DNA from 2 places in the Clostridium fungisolvens genome. Region 2 is predicted to be linked to the other one. Evidence: predicted binding sites of a transcription regulator. Region 2 holds the regulator's gene; the other holds the start of a gene.
What was found. The regulator Rex, encoded in region 2, represses fermentation and respiration genes when NADH is low (regulators of the CRP and FNR family bind a similar motif). The targets are predictions, from matches to a motif close to ATTGTTAANNNNTTAACAAT.
Positions count from the first base shown of each region.

Region 1: the regulator Rex is predicted to act here: its motif matches at 1,238-1,257, upstream of bsdtw1_RS16910 (acetyl-CoA C-acetyltransferase).

Region 1 covers NZ_BLZR01000001.1:3,833,341-3,839,843, reverse strand. The annotation lists gene wecB (non-hydrolyzing UDP-N-acetylglucosamine 2-epimerase) at 1-928, shown strand, start outside; gene bsdtw1_RS16910 (acetyl-CoA C-acetyltransferase) at 1,357-2,538, shown strand; gene bsdtw1_RS16905 (hypothetical protein) at 3,588-3,959, shown strand; gene bsdtw1_RS16900 (F0F1 ATP synthase subunit A) at 3,961-4,647, shown strand; gene atpE (ATP synthase F0 subunit C) at 4,674-4,898, shown strand; gene bsdtw1_RS16890 (F0F1 ATP synthase subunit B) at 4,993-5,472, shown strand; gene bsdtw1_RS16885 (F0F1 ATP synthase subunit delta) at 5,475-6,014, shown strand; gene atpA (F0F1 ATP synthase subunit alpha) at 6,025-6,503, shown strand, end outside.
Region 2 covers NZ_BLZR01000001.1:4,120,842-4,127,344, reverse strand. The annotation lists gene bsdtw1_RS18260 (2-isopropylmalate synthase) at 1-1,013, shown strand, start outside; gene ilvC (ketol-acid reductoisomerase) at 1,015-2,016, shown strand; gene bsdtw1_RS18250 (manganese efflux pump MntP) at 2,449-3,021, shown strand; gene bsdtw1_RS18245 (ferritin) at 3,174-3,695, opposite strand; gene bsdtw1_RS18240 (redox-sensing transcriptional repressor Rex) at 4,169-4,804, shown strand; gene bsdtw1_RS18235 (short-chain-enoyl-CoA hydratase) at 5,057-5,839, shown strand; gene bsdtw1_RS18230 (acyl-CoA dehydrogenase) at 6,006-6,503, shown strand, end outside.

The DNA.
Region 1 (6,503 bases), 290 kb from region 2:
AACTAATAGGGTATTAGAAGGTCTTGAAGAGGTGTTTGAGGCTGAAAAACCAGATATGATACTAGTACATGGAGATACAACAACAACTTTTGCTGGTGGGCTTGCTGCGTTTTATAAGCAAATTAAAGTTGGGCATGTTGAAGCGGGTCTTAGAACTTTTGACAAGTACTTTCCGTTTCCTGAAGAGATGAATAGAAAGTTGACAGGGGCTATAGCAGATTTGCATTTTGCTCCTACTAAGGGCTCAAAAAACAATCTTCTTAGAGAAGGAATAAATGAAGAAGATATATATGTAACAGGTAATACTGTAATTGATGCTATGAAGCATACAGTTGAAAGTAATTATGTTTTTGAACATGAAGAGCTTAACTATATAGATTTTGAAAATAAGAAAGTAATAATGATTACTGCTCATAGAAGAGAAAACTGGGGCGAAGGAATTGAAAATATTTGTGATGCATTAAATCAGATAGTTGCAGAAAATAAAGATGTAGAACTTGTATATTTAGTTCATTTAAATCCAGTTGTTAAGGATGTTGTTTTTAGTAAACTTGAAGGGAAAGAAAGAATCCACCTTCTTCCTCCTCTAGATACAAAGCAAACTCACAATCTAATCAATAAGAGCTTTATGGTGATGACGGATTCAGGTGGACTTCAAGAAGAAGCTCCTCATCTAGGAAAACCGGTGCTAGTTCTTAGAGATGTAACTGAAAGGCCAGAAGCTGTTGAAGCTGGTACAGTAAAGCTAGTTGGTACTGATGTAGATGCAATAGTAAGAGAAGCCAGTGCTTTGATAAATGATGATGAAGCATATAATGAGATGAGTAGATCAATAAACCCATATGGTGATGGAAAAGCATCTCAAAGAATAGTTAAGGCTATATTAAAGTATTTTAATGTAACTTCAGAAAAAGTGGAAGAATTTTAAACTTGTTATTTTTTTAACTGGAAGTAGTGATTTTACTGCTTCCTTTTTAATTTTATGTTTAATATATTCAAAGGCAATATTTTTGCTACATAATTATACTTATATATAGGGAAAAATATGAAACAAAGTATATAAATATTTTTTAGTTCAAAAAGAACATGTTTAAAGTTCTAATATTTTAATTAATATTAATATTGATAAGTAGTAGATTAGCTTATGTTGCCTAAAGATATAAGTAAATGAAATATTTACTTTGTGTTAAATTGCCAATTGATAGAATGATTAGTAAAAATAATAACTACATTTTAGATTGTGTTTTTTTTAACAATAACTATTGATAAATATATGAAAAATAGTTATAATAAATAAAGAAGTTAAATATTGATAAAAAATTGTCTAATAATAAATAAACCTAGGAGGTAATTTTCATGAGAGAAGTTGTTATTGCAAGTGCAGTTAGAACTGCGGTTGGTTCATTTGGTGGAGCACTAAAGGACGTTCCAGCTGTAGATTTAGGAGCAACAGTTATAAAAGAAGCATTAAATAGAGCTGGAGTAGATGGAGCTTTAGTTGATGAAGTTATAATGGGTAATGTTATTCAAGCTGGACTTGGTCAAAACGTTGCAAGACAAGCGGTTATAAAGGCAGGTCTTCCAGTAGAAGTTTCAGCTATGACAATAAATAAGGTATGTGGATCAGGTTTAAGAGCAGTTAGTTTAGCAGCTCAAATGATTAAAGCTGGAGATGCTGATGTAGTTATCGCTGGTGGTATGGAAAGTATGTCTCAAGCTCCATATTTACTTAAGACTGCAAGATTTGGTCAAAGAATGGGCGATGGTAAAATGGTCGATTCTATGATTAATGATGCATTAACTGATGCTTTCAACAACTATCACATGGGTATTACTGCTGAAAATATAGCAGAACAATGGAATCTTACTAGAGAAGAACAAGATGCTTTTGCAGCTGCATCACAACAAAAAGCTGAAAAGGCTGTAAAAGAAGGAAGATTTAAAGATGAAATAGTTCCAGTTGTAATTCCTCAAAGAAAAGGAGAGCCAAAAGTATTCGATACTGATGAGTTCCCAAGATTCGGAACAACTGCTGAATCATTAGGTAAACTTAAGCCTGCATTTAAGAAGGACGGAACAGTAACTGCAGGTAATGCTTCAGGTATAAATGATGGAGCTGCAGCGTTTGTTGTAATGAGTGCAGAAAAAGCTGCAGAATTAGGAATCAAACCATTAGCTAAGATAGTATCTTACGGATCAAAAGGTCTTGATCCAACAATAATGGGATATGGTCCATTCCATGCTACTAAGAAAGCATTAGAGATTGCTAACTTAACAGTAGAAGATTTAGATCTAATAGAAGCTAACGAAGCTTTTGCTTCACAAAGTTTAGCTGTTGCTAAAGACTTAAACTTTGATATGAGCAAAGTTAATGTAAATGGTGGCGCTATAGCATTAGGACACCCAGTTGGAGCTTCAGGTGCAAGAATACTTGTTTCATTACTTCACGAAATGGAAAAAAGAGAAGCTAAAAAAGGTTTAGCTACTCTATGCATCGGTGGGGGATTAGGAACAGCTTTAATAGTAGAAAGAGTATAGTGAAAACAGCCCTTTATAGGGCTGTTTTTTACTGTAAAGGAAATTATAAAATTCTCAAGGTATCTAAACCTAGATATTTCAATGATTTTATAAGTTTTTTATGGCTATACAGTAAGAAAATAAAACTTATTCGCCTGTAAGTTTCCTCATATACATTCGGAAAGGCAGACGCGTTAAAAAAGCTCACTTAAAAAGGTCGCTTCAGCGACTTTTTTATTCTAAAAAATTACAATATTTCTATGGGGGTTAGTTTATTTTGTTTTTGTATTTTAAATATTAGTATTTTTATTAAAATAAGTTCTTCATATTATGAATAAATAGAATAAAAATATATAGAATAATTATGAGTTGAAATATATTTAAAAAGCTAAGTTACATAACTTACAAAGTAAAAGAATCCTTTTAGTATGGAAAAGTAATTTATTCAAGAGTGAATTTAAGTAAAAATAGTGTAAATAGCTTAGCTGAGATGATTTAATCAATTTAAGAAACTCATTTAAGAAATTATAAAGATTAAATTGCAAGAAAAATTATGCAAAAATTCAATGAATTTTAGAGCTTTTATTATGCATAATAGGGAACAATCCAGTAAATAAAGCATGTTACAAGTGATTTTAGTGATGAATGGTTCAATAGAGCAAAAAAAATTTTGAATAATTATAATAATGTTTATTCAATTGTGTTAAAAGATTTTAATATTAATATTCGGAAAAGTTTAATATAATTCAAAAAAGATATAAAAAACAATGCTTTGCAAAAAACTTTATGTAATAAAGTGTATTAAATGTGGTTTTGAAAATGTTATCACAGTCTATATTGTAGAAAAAAATATATTTCTAAATATTCGGAAAAATGATTGATTAAATAATATATATTGCGTAAAAAAAGAAAAACTAAATTTCCAAGAGATATAGGACGTATTAATGAATTACTAAGAGATAATTTCACTTATTTAGCTTAAATAAGCTATTTAAGAACGAAATCAAAACTTTAAAGTAAGGACATACAGTAATATAATAATTTCGTGCTTGAGATTATAGGAGAATAATATGAATCAATCATTAACCAAATTTATTTTCGGAGTTTTTAAATTTAACTTACTTGTAGGGTTAAGTGTAGCACTTATTCTTACGAAATTTTATAATAAGAATCTAGCATTTGCATTTCTTACAGGTATTATGATTTCGTCGATAACTTTTGTTATTAAAGGTTATACTATACATACTCTGTTGAATTTTTCAAAAGCTAAAAGAGTGGTAGCCGCTTATATAGGATACATATTCCAATTTATAATCATTATTGCACTAGCTTTTTTATTTATTAATGATTATACTCGTTTACTAACCTATATACTGGGTACATTTGCTCAGTTTTTAGGTATTATTTTATATTGGTTTATAAATAGGAAAGGAAGTGATTAGGTTGGAAGGATTAGATCCTATTGTAATTTACAAGTTGCCAATAGGGGGACTTACATTCAATATAACTTTAGATTTGGTTATTGAATGGATTGTTATAGTTATTCTTGCTGCAATATGTATAATAGCTACAAGAAATCTTAAAAAAGTTCCAGATAAGAAGCAGACTGTAGCTGAAATGCTTTATGAGTTTGCAACTAGTACTGTAGTAGACAATATGGGTGAAAACTTTAAAAGTTTTGTACCATATATAGGAACTTTAGCAATTTATCTTTTAACGTTAAATTTAGTAGGACTATTGGGTCTACAGCCACCAACAGTAAATTTTAGTACAGTTGTTTCATTTTCACTTATGACTTTTATTTTAATTCATGTAACTGGAATTAAGAGATTAGGACTAGGTCATTATATAGGTGGATATGCTAAGCCATTTTGGCCGATGGTACCTCTAAATATTTTAGAAAGAGCTATTTTACCAGTTTCATTAAGTCTGAGACTTTTTGGTAATATTTTAGCTGCAACTGTTCTAGTTGACTTAATTTATCAAGCATTGCACAACTTTGGTTGGCTTGCTCAAATAGGTATTCCAGTGATTTTTCACGGATACTTTGACTTATTCGATGGGTTTATACAAATGGTCATTTTTGTAATGTTGACCATGATAAACATAAAAATGGTTGTTGAACATTAAAAACACACTAAAGGAGGATTTTTTAAATGGAGTATATTAAGTATTTAGGAGCAGGTATTGCTGCGTTAGCAGGTATTGGAGCAGGAGTTGGTATTGGTATAGCTACAGGTAAGGCTGTAGAAGGTATATCAAGACAACCTGAATTAAGCGGTAAGATAACAACTACATTATTAATTGGTGCTGCATTCGCAGAAACTACAGCTATTTATGGACTATTAGTATCTATATTATTAATATTTGTTGCAAAATAATTTTTTAAATTTGTATTAAGGCAAACAATTATTATTTGAATTCTTAATATAATTATAATTAGTTTTGCTCCGAAGGGAGGCTAAGATGTAGATGTTGGAGATAGACTGGTTACATGTCTTGGCGGCGTTAATTAATCTTTTGATTCTATATGCTTTTATGAGACACTTTTTCTTTGGAAAGATTGGAAAGGTAATAGAAGACAGACAAAACGATATACAATCAAAACTTGATAGTGCCGATGAAGACACAGAAAAAGCTAGAACTTTATTATTAGAGAATGAAAGAATTTTAAGATCTGCTAAGGATGAAGCAAAGAAACTTACTGAATCCCAAAAGCATAAAGCAGATAAAGTATATGAAGAAATTGTGGATCAAGCAAAAACTGAAGCTCAAACTATATTAGATAGAGCTACTGTAGAAATAAAAAGAGAAAAAGAGAAAGCAGAGCAAGAAATCAGAGATCAAGTTGTTGATCTAGCAGTACTTATTTCAACTAAAGCTCTAGAAGAAAGTATTGATGAAGATAAACACAGAAAGCTTATAAATGACTTTATTGCTAAGGTAGGTATCTAATTATGTATGAATATTTAGATAGGAGATACGCACTTGCTCTTTATAAAGTAGCAGAAGAAAAAGGAAAAGTTGAAGAATATCTTCAAGATCTTAGGGAAATTTGCGATTTAGTTTACAATAATCCTGAATTTTTTGAAGTTATTAAACATCCGCAAATCAGTACTGGAAAAAAGAAAAATACTTTTATTAATATATTTAAAGGAAAAATTGATGATGAGTTGCTTTCTTTTCTATTAATATTAATAGAAAAGGATAGAATTCTTTATCTAAGACAAAAACTAGATCAGATGGAAAAAATCTATCTAGAAAGAAATAATACACTTATCGCAAACGTGAAAAGTGTAATTCCTTTAGAAGATGAACAATTAAGAAGTTTAAAAGAAAAGCTTGAAAAGAAATATGATAAAAATATTATATTCGAGCAAGAGATCGATAAGAGCATAATAGGTGGACTTTACGTTAGGGTTGGAAATGACGTTATTGACGGAACGATAAAGCTAAAGCTTGATGAAATGAAGGCCTTAATGCTTAAGAGAGAATAGAGGTGAATCCATGAATATTAAACCGGAAGAGATAACATCTATAATTAAAAGAGAAATAGAAAAATACGAAAAGCAAATCGAAACTGTAGATTCAGGTACAATTATTCAAATCGGTGATGGTATTGCTAGAGTTTACGGTTTGGATCATTGCATGGCAGGTGAACTTCTTGAATTCCCTAACAATGTCTATGGAATGGCTCAAAACTTGGAACAAGATAACGTAGGATGCGTTCTTCTAGGTTCTGAAGAAGGAATCAAAGAAGGAGACGTTGTTAAGAGAACTGGTAAGATAGTTGAAGTTCCAGTAGGAGATGCCTTAATTGGAAGAGTTGTAAATTCATTAGGTATGCCAATAGATGCTAAAGGACCAATAAAAAATGATGGTTATAGACCAATAGAAACTCCAGCACCAACTATAATTGATAGAAGTTCAGTTAATGAACCTCTTCAAACTGGTATAAAAGCTATAGACTCAATGATTCCAATCGG
Region 2 (6,503 bases):
TTGGGTATGCATTACCAAATGACTATGGTAGTTTTATTAAGCATATAGTTGATAATGTTAAAGGAATAGAAAATATAGATGTATCAGTTCATTGTCATGATGATCTAGGAATGGCTGTAGCTAACTCCTTAAGTGGTATCATGAATGGCGCAACTCAAGTGGAATGTGCCATAAATGGGCTTGGAGAAAGAGCAGGGAATGCTTCACTTGAAGAAATAGTTATGGCTATTGAAACAAGAAAAAGTTACTTAGATATGGAGACTGGAATAAAGATAAATGGGATATGGAGAAGCAGTAAACTTGTTTCTTCTTTAACTGGAATTGTGGTTCAGCCTAACAAGGCTATTGTAGGAGAAAATGCTTTTGCTCATGAGTCTGGAATACATCAAGATGGAGTTTTAAAAGAAAAGTCAACCTATGAGATAATCACTCCTGAATCCATAGGGAAGGTTCAAAATAATAATATAGTTCTTGGCAAACATTCAGGTAGACATGCTTTTTCAAGCTATTTAAAGGAAAATGGTATTGAGATGGATGAAGAGACTATAAATGATGCATTTGACAAGTTTAAAAAGCTTACTGATAGAAAGAAGAATATTACTTGGAAGGATATAGAGGCGATTATAAATAATAATGCCAATATAGCTGAAGAAACCTATAAGTTAGTTTCTTTTCAGACGCTTGGAGGTAATAGAAGTATACCGACAACTACTGTGGAAATTGAGTTTAATGGGGAAATTTTAAGAGAAAGTTCAGTGGGGGATGGTACTGTCGCTTCAGCATTTAAAGCAGTTGAAAGGGCTATTAATATACCAATAAAGCTTAAAGACTACACTATACAATCAGTTAGTGATGGTGAAGATGCACTGGGAGAAGTTACTGTAAAGATTGAAGAGGCAAGTAATATATTTGTAGGAAAGGCTCTCTCAGGCGATATTATTGAAGCTAGCATAAATGCATTAATAAATGCAGTAAATAAAATGATAGAAAAAATAGAAAAGGATGGGGAATAGAATGGTAAAGATGTATTATGAAAAAGATGGGGATTTAAGTTTATTAGAAAACAAAAAGGTTGCTGTAATTGGATATGGAAGTCAAGGACATGCTCATGCTCTTAACTTACATGAAAGTGGAGTAGATGTTACTGTAGGATTATATAATGGAAGTAAGTCCTTTGAAAAGGCTCAAGCTGCAGGGCTTAAAGTTGCTACTGTAAAAGAAGCTACAGAAAACTGCGATATAATTATGATATTAGTTCCTGATGAAAAACAAGCAAAACTATATAAGGAAGAAATAGAACCAGCTTTAACTGAAGGTAAGGCATTAGTGTTTGCACATGGATTCAATATTCACTATGGACAAATTGTTCCTCCTGCATTCGTTGATGTATTCATGGTAGCTCCTAAAGGCCCAGGACACATGGTAAGAAGAACTTATACTGAAGGTTCTGGTGTTCCATGTCTTATAGCTGTACAACAAGATTATTCAGGAAAAGCAAAGGATTATGCTTTAGCTTACACTATAGGTATAGGGGGAGCAAGAGCTGGTGTTCTTGAAACTACTTTTAAGGATGAAACAGAAACAGATTTATTTGGAGAGCAGGCTGTACTTTGCGGAGGTGTTACTGAGCTTATAAAGGCTGGATTCGATACTTTAGTTGAAGCTGGTTATTCTCCAGAAAATGCTTACTTTGAATGTCTACATGAAATGAAGCTAATTGTTGATTTAATGTATCAAGGTGGAATGAGCACTATGAGATATTCAATAAGTGATACTGCTGAGTATGGTGACTACGTAACTGGAACTAAGATAGTTACTGAAGATACGAGAAAAGCTATGAGAGATGTACTTAAAGATATCCAAGATGGAACTTTCGCAAGAAACTGGTTAGTTGAAAATGCAGTAAATAGACCTTACTTTAACGCTAAGAGAAGAATGGAAAAAGAGCACCCAATTGAAAAGGTTGGAAAAGAATTAAGAGGCATGATGAGCTGGATAAAGACTGATTTAGACTAGTTTTAGAGGTTGCTATAAATTACCACGGCTTTTATTTGACAAAAAAACAAAAAAAACTACAAATCGTGTTGACATTACGACAATAATTAAATATAATTGTTTTCGTTGAGAATACTTTCAGGCATAAGGGAGTAGCAGACAACATTTAATGTTGTTGCAGAGTCAACATACTGATGCTTTTCATCTGGCTTTGTATTAAATTGTGAGACTTATGTATAACGAGGGTTGCGTTATACATAAGTCTCATTTTCTTTTTATTTTTAATAAGTTAAAATTATCTTTATATCTCTAATAAATCTAAATAAATTATTCTAAGAATTAAAATAGAAATAGAGTTTTCCACATTTTTACGGAATTTTTATTTTTACATATTAAAGTTTCAAGAACTTATGATGAATTTCTATTAAAAACCAATTAATTTAAGGGGGACATATGAACGTATTATCAATTTTTCTAACTGGACTAGCTTTATCAATGGATGCTTTTGCTGTATCTCTTACTTTAGGAATAAAAGCAACAAACAAAGATAAAAAAAATATAGCCATGAAAGCAGCACTATATTTTGGAGGATTTCAGGGGGCTATGCCTCTTGTAGGATGGATACTAGGAATAAATTTTACTCAGTATATAGAGAAGTTTGATCATTGGGTTGCATTTGCCTTACTTTCAATAATTGGTGGAAAAATGATTCTTGATGTTATAAAAAATGATGAGGATGAAGAGAAAGAACAATTAGCTACAACTAGTACCAAAGAATTCATACTGCTTGCTATTGCAACAAGTATTGACGCATTAGCAGTTGGAATAGGCTTTGCTTTTCTAAAGGTTAATATACTTGAAGCAGTATTAGCAATAGCGTTAACAACCTTTGTAGTTTGTTTTGTAGCTGTATTCATAGGAAAGAAATTTGGAGAACTACTAAAATCCAAAGCAGAATTGCTTGGAGGAGTTATATTGGTAGTAATAGGGACTAGCATATTGCTTGAACATTTACATATATACTAAAAATATTTTATAGTATAAAAAAGATTGATAGGTTCTTAACAGAATTTAAGCAGTTATATTTTTAACATTATAATTAATGGACGTATTTGAAGTTATTAATCTATATATAATAGAAGCAGCTGAAGCTAAAGTTAGATCAGCTGCTTTTAGTTTTATTGAGCAGATGCACCTGTTGTAGGGGCAACATAAACTCTTTGAGCTAATTCGTCATCTAACATATAAAGAGCGGCAGGATTTGATTCTGCTCTTCTAAGTTTTTTAATTATCTTATTAAAATTATCTTCTTCTTCTACTTGTTCATCTATAAACCATTTTAATAGGGATATAGTAGAATGTTCTTTTTCTTCATTTGCTATATCTGCAAGATTATATATTCTTCTTGTAACTTCTTGCTCATGCTCATAGCCTTTTTCGAAAACATCAATCATATTTTCGAATTTTATTTGTGGTTTATGTATGGCCTCAAGGGTTACATCACCATTTTTTTGATAAACATAATCATAAAACTTCATAGCATGAAAAAGTTCTTCTTGAGCCTGAACTCTAAAGAAATTTGCAAAACCATCTAAATCCTCTGATTGAGCAAAGGCAGCCATTGCTAGATAAGTATAAGATGAATAAAACTCATAATTTATTTGTTCGTTTAAAGCCTCAATTAATCTTTCGCTTAACATTTTTTATCCTCCTTTTAAATATGTTTATATATTAGGTTATTTATATTAGTTGTTGTTATTATAAATTTATATGGTAAAACAATCAATATTTAACATGAAATATTGTCGGATAATAAATATCATTTGTTGAATAAATAATAATATTCAGATAAATTACTGGCATAAAGTATTAATAGAACTTTATATAAAAACAATTTCATATTAAAACAATTTTATGACTAAGATATAGATAAGTTTAAGTTAAATGTGGTAATATATATAAGGAATAGAGTAGTATAGTGGATTTTATTACTCTTCATCTATCTAAAATTTTTTAATTTGTGGGTAAATTAAAAGTAAAACAATAGGATTTATTGGCCTGACAGATGAACAAAGTTCAGAAAAACAGGTGTATAAAAAATATACGGCTAAGTTTTTTAGCGATCTTATAGAATTTAATAACTTATTTGTTAATTTAAGAAGAGGTGACATAAATGGAAAAAAAGAAAAATATATCTATGGCTGTCATAAAGAGACTACCAAAATATCATAGATATCTATTAGAATTATTAAAAAATGATGTTGATAGAATTTCATCTAAAGAATTAAGCGAGAAGATAGGATTTACAGCATCACAGATAAGACAAGATTTAAACTGCTTTGGTGATTTTGGTCAACAAGGCTATGGTTATAATGTAAGAGATTTATATAATCAAATAATTGCTATTCTTGGTCTTCAGAGAGATTATAATACTATAATTATAGGTGCTGGTAACATAGGTCAAGCGCTTGCAAACTACACTCAATTTGAAAAACTAGGATTCAATCTTCTTGGGATGTTTGATGCAAATCCAAGATTAACAGGCATTAGAATAAAAGACGTAGAGATAAAAGATATAGACGTTATCAAAGATTTTCTAAAAGAAAACCACGTTGATATAGCAATATTATGTGTTCCAGACAACAATGCTCAAAAGGTTTGTGATGAACTGGTGGAGAATGGAGTAAAGGGTATTTGGAACTTTGCACCTATAGATTTAGTAGCTCCTAAAGACGTTATTGTAGAAAATGTTCACTTAAGTGAAAGTTTACTAACACTGGCATATTTAATAAATGAATCCCAAAATTAAATAATAAATACAAATACTAGTTTAAAAATTGTTAAAAAAGACACAAAATATATTGCAAATATATTCTTAAACAAGTATAATCATAATTGAAGTTTACGAGCTTCAATTATTTTTTGATTTTGTTTGTTATAATATTAACAAACGTCGAAAAAATTTAACAAATTTAGTAAGCTTTTTATTGTAATATAAGATTATGCAAATAAAACTTATATGCTTTGTTAAGAATATAACTACTTTAAGGAGGCCAAAACAATGGAATTAAAAAATGTTATCCTTGAAAAAGAAGGAAATATTGCTATTGTGACAATAAACAGACCAAAGGCTTTAAACGCACTTAACTCAGAGACATTAAAGGACATAGACACAGTTGTATCAGAACTTGAAAAAGACAAAGAAGTTTATGCTGTTATATTAACAGGAGCTGGTGAAAAATCATTTGTAGCTGGTGCTGATATATCTGAAATGAAGGACTTAAATGAAGAGCAAGGTAGAGAATTCGGAGCTTTAGGAAATAAAGTTTTCAGAAGGTTAGAAGTGCTGGACAAACCAGTTATTGCAGCAATTTCAGGTTTTGCATTAGGCGGTGGCTGTGAATTAGCCATGGCATGTGATATAAGAATAGCTTCTGTAAAAGCAAAATTCGCTCAACCAGAGAGTGGACTTGGAATAACTCCAGGATTTGGTGGAACACAAAGACTTCCTAGAATAGTTGGACTTGGTAAAGCAAAAGAATTAATATATACTGGAGACATAATTAATGCAGAAGAAGCATTAAGAATAGGTTTAGTTAATAAAGTTGTAGCTCTAGAAGATTTAATGACTGAAGCTAAAGCTCTTGCTAATAAGATAGCTAAAAATGCTCCAATCGCAGTTAAGTTATGTAAAGATGCTATAGACAGAGGAATGCAAGTAAGCATTGATGAAGCTATAGTTATAGAAGCAGAAGATTTTGGTAAGTGTTTTGCTACTGAAGATCAAACTGAAGGTATGACTGCATTTGTTGAAAGAAGAGAAAAGAACTTCAAAAACCAATAATTAAATTTATGACTTTTTGAAAATTTCTTTAATTCATATTTAAATTTAAAAATATTAGTAAATACTAGACGGAGCAAGTAAAATTGCTCCGTGAAAAATGAACATATATAAAAGAGTAATTAATAGTTGCTCTATACTTAAATAAATAGCAGGAGGGAATAAATAAATGGATTTCCAATTAACAAGAGAACAAGAATTAGTAAGACAAATGGTTAGAGATTTTGCTCAAAATGAAGTTAAGCCAATAGCAGGTGAGATTGACGAGACTGAAGAATTCCCAATGGAAAATGCAAAGAAAATGGCTGCACTAGGTATGTTAGGAATTCCTTTCGATAAGAAATATGAAGGTGCTGGCGGAGATGTTTTATCATACATCCTTACAGTTGAAGAATTATCAAAAGTTTGTGGTACTCACGGTGTTATAGTATCAGCTCATACATCACTTTGTGGATCAGTAGTTAACGAATTTGGTAATGAAGCTCAAAAACAAAAGTACCTACCAGATCTTGCTAGTGGAAGAAAATTAGGTGCATTCGGATTAACTGAGCCAGGTGCTGGAACAGATGCTGCTGGACAACAAACAGTTGCAGTTTTAGATGGAGATAACTACATCCTTAACGGATCTAAGATATTCATAACAAATGGTGGAGTTGCTGAAACTTTC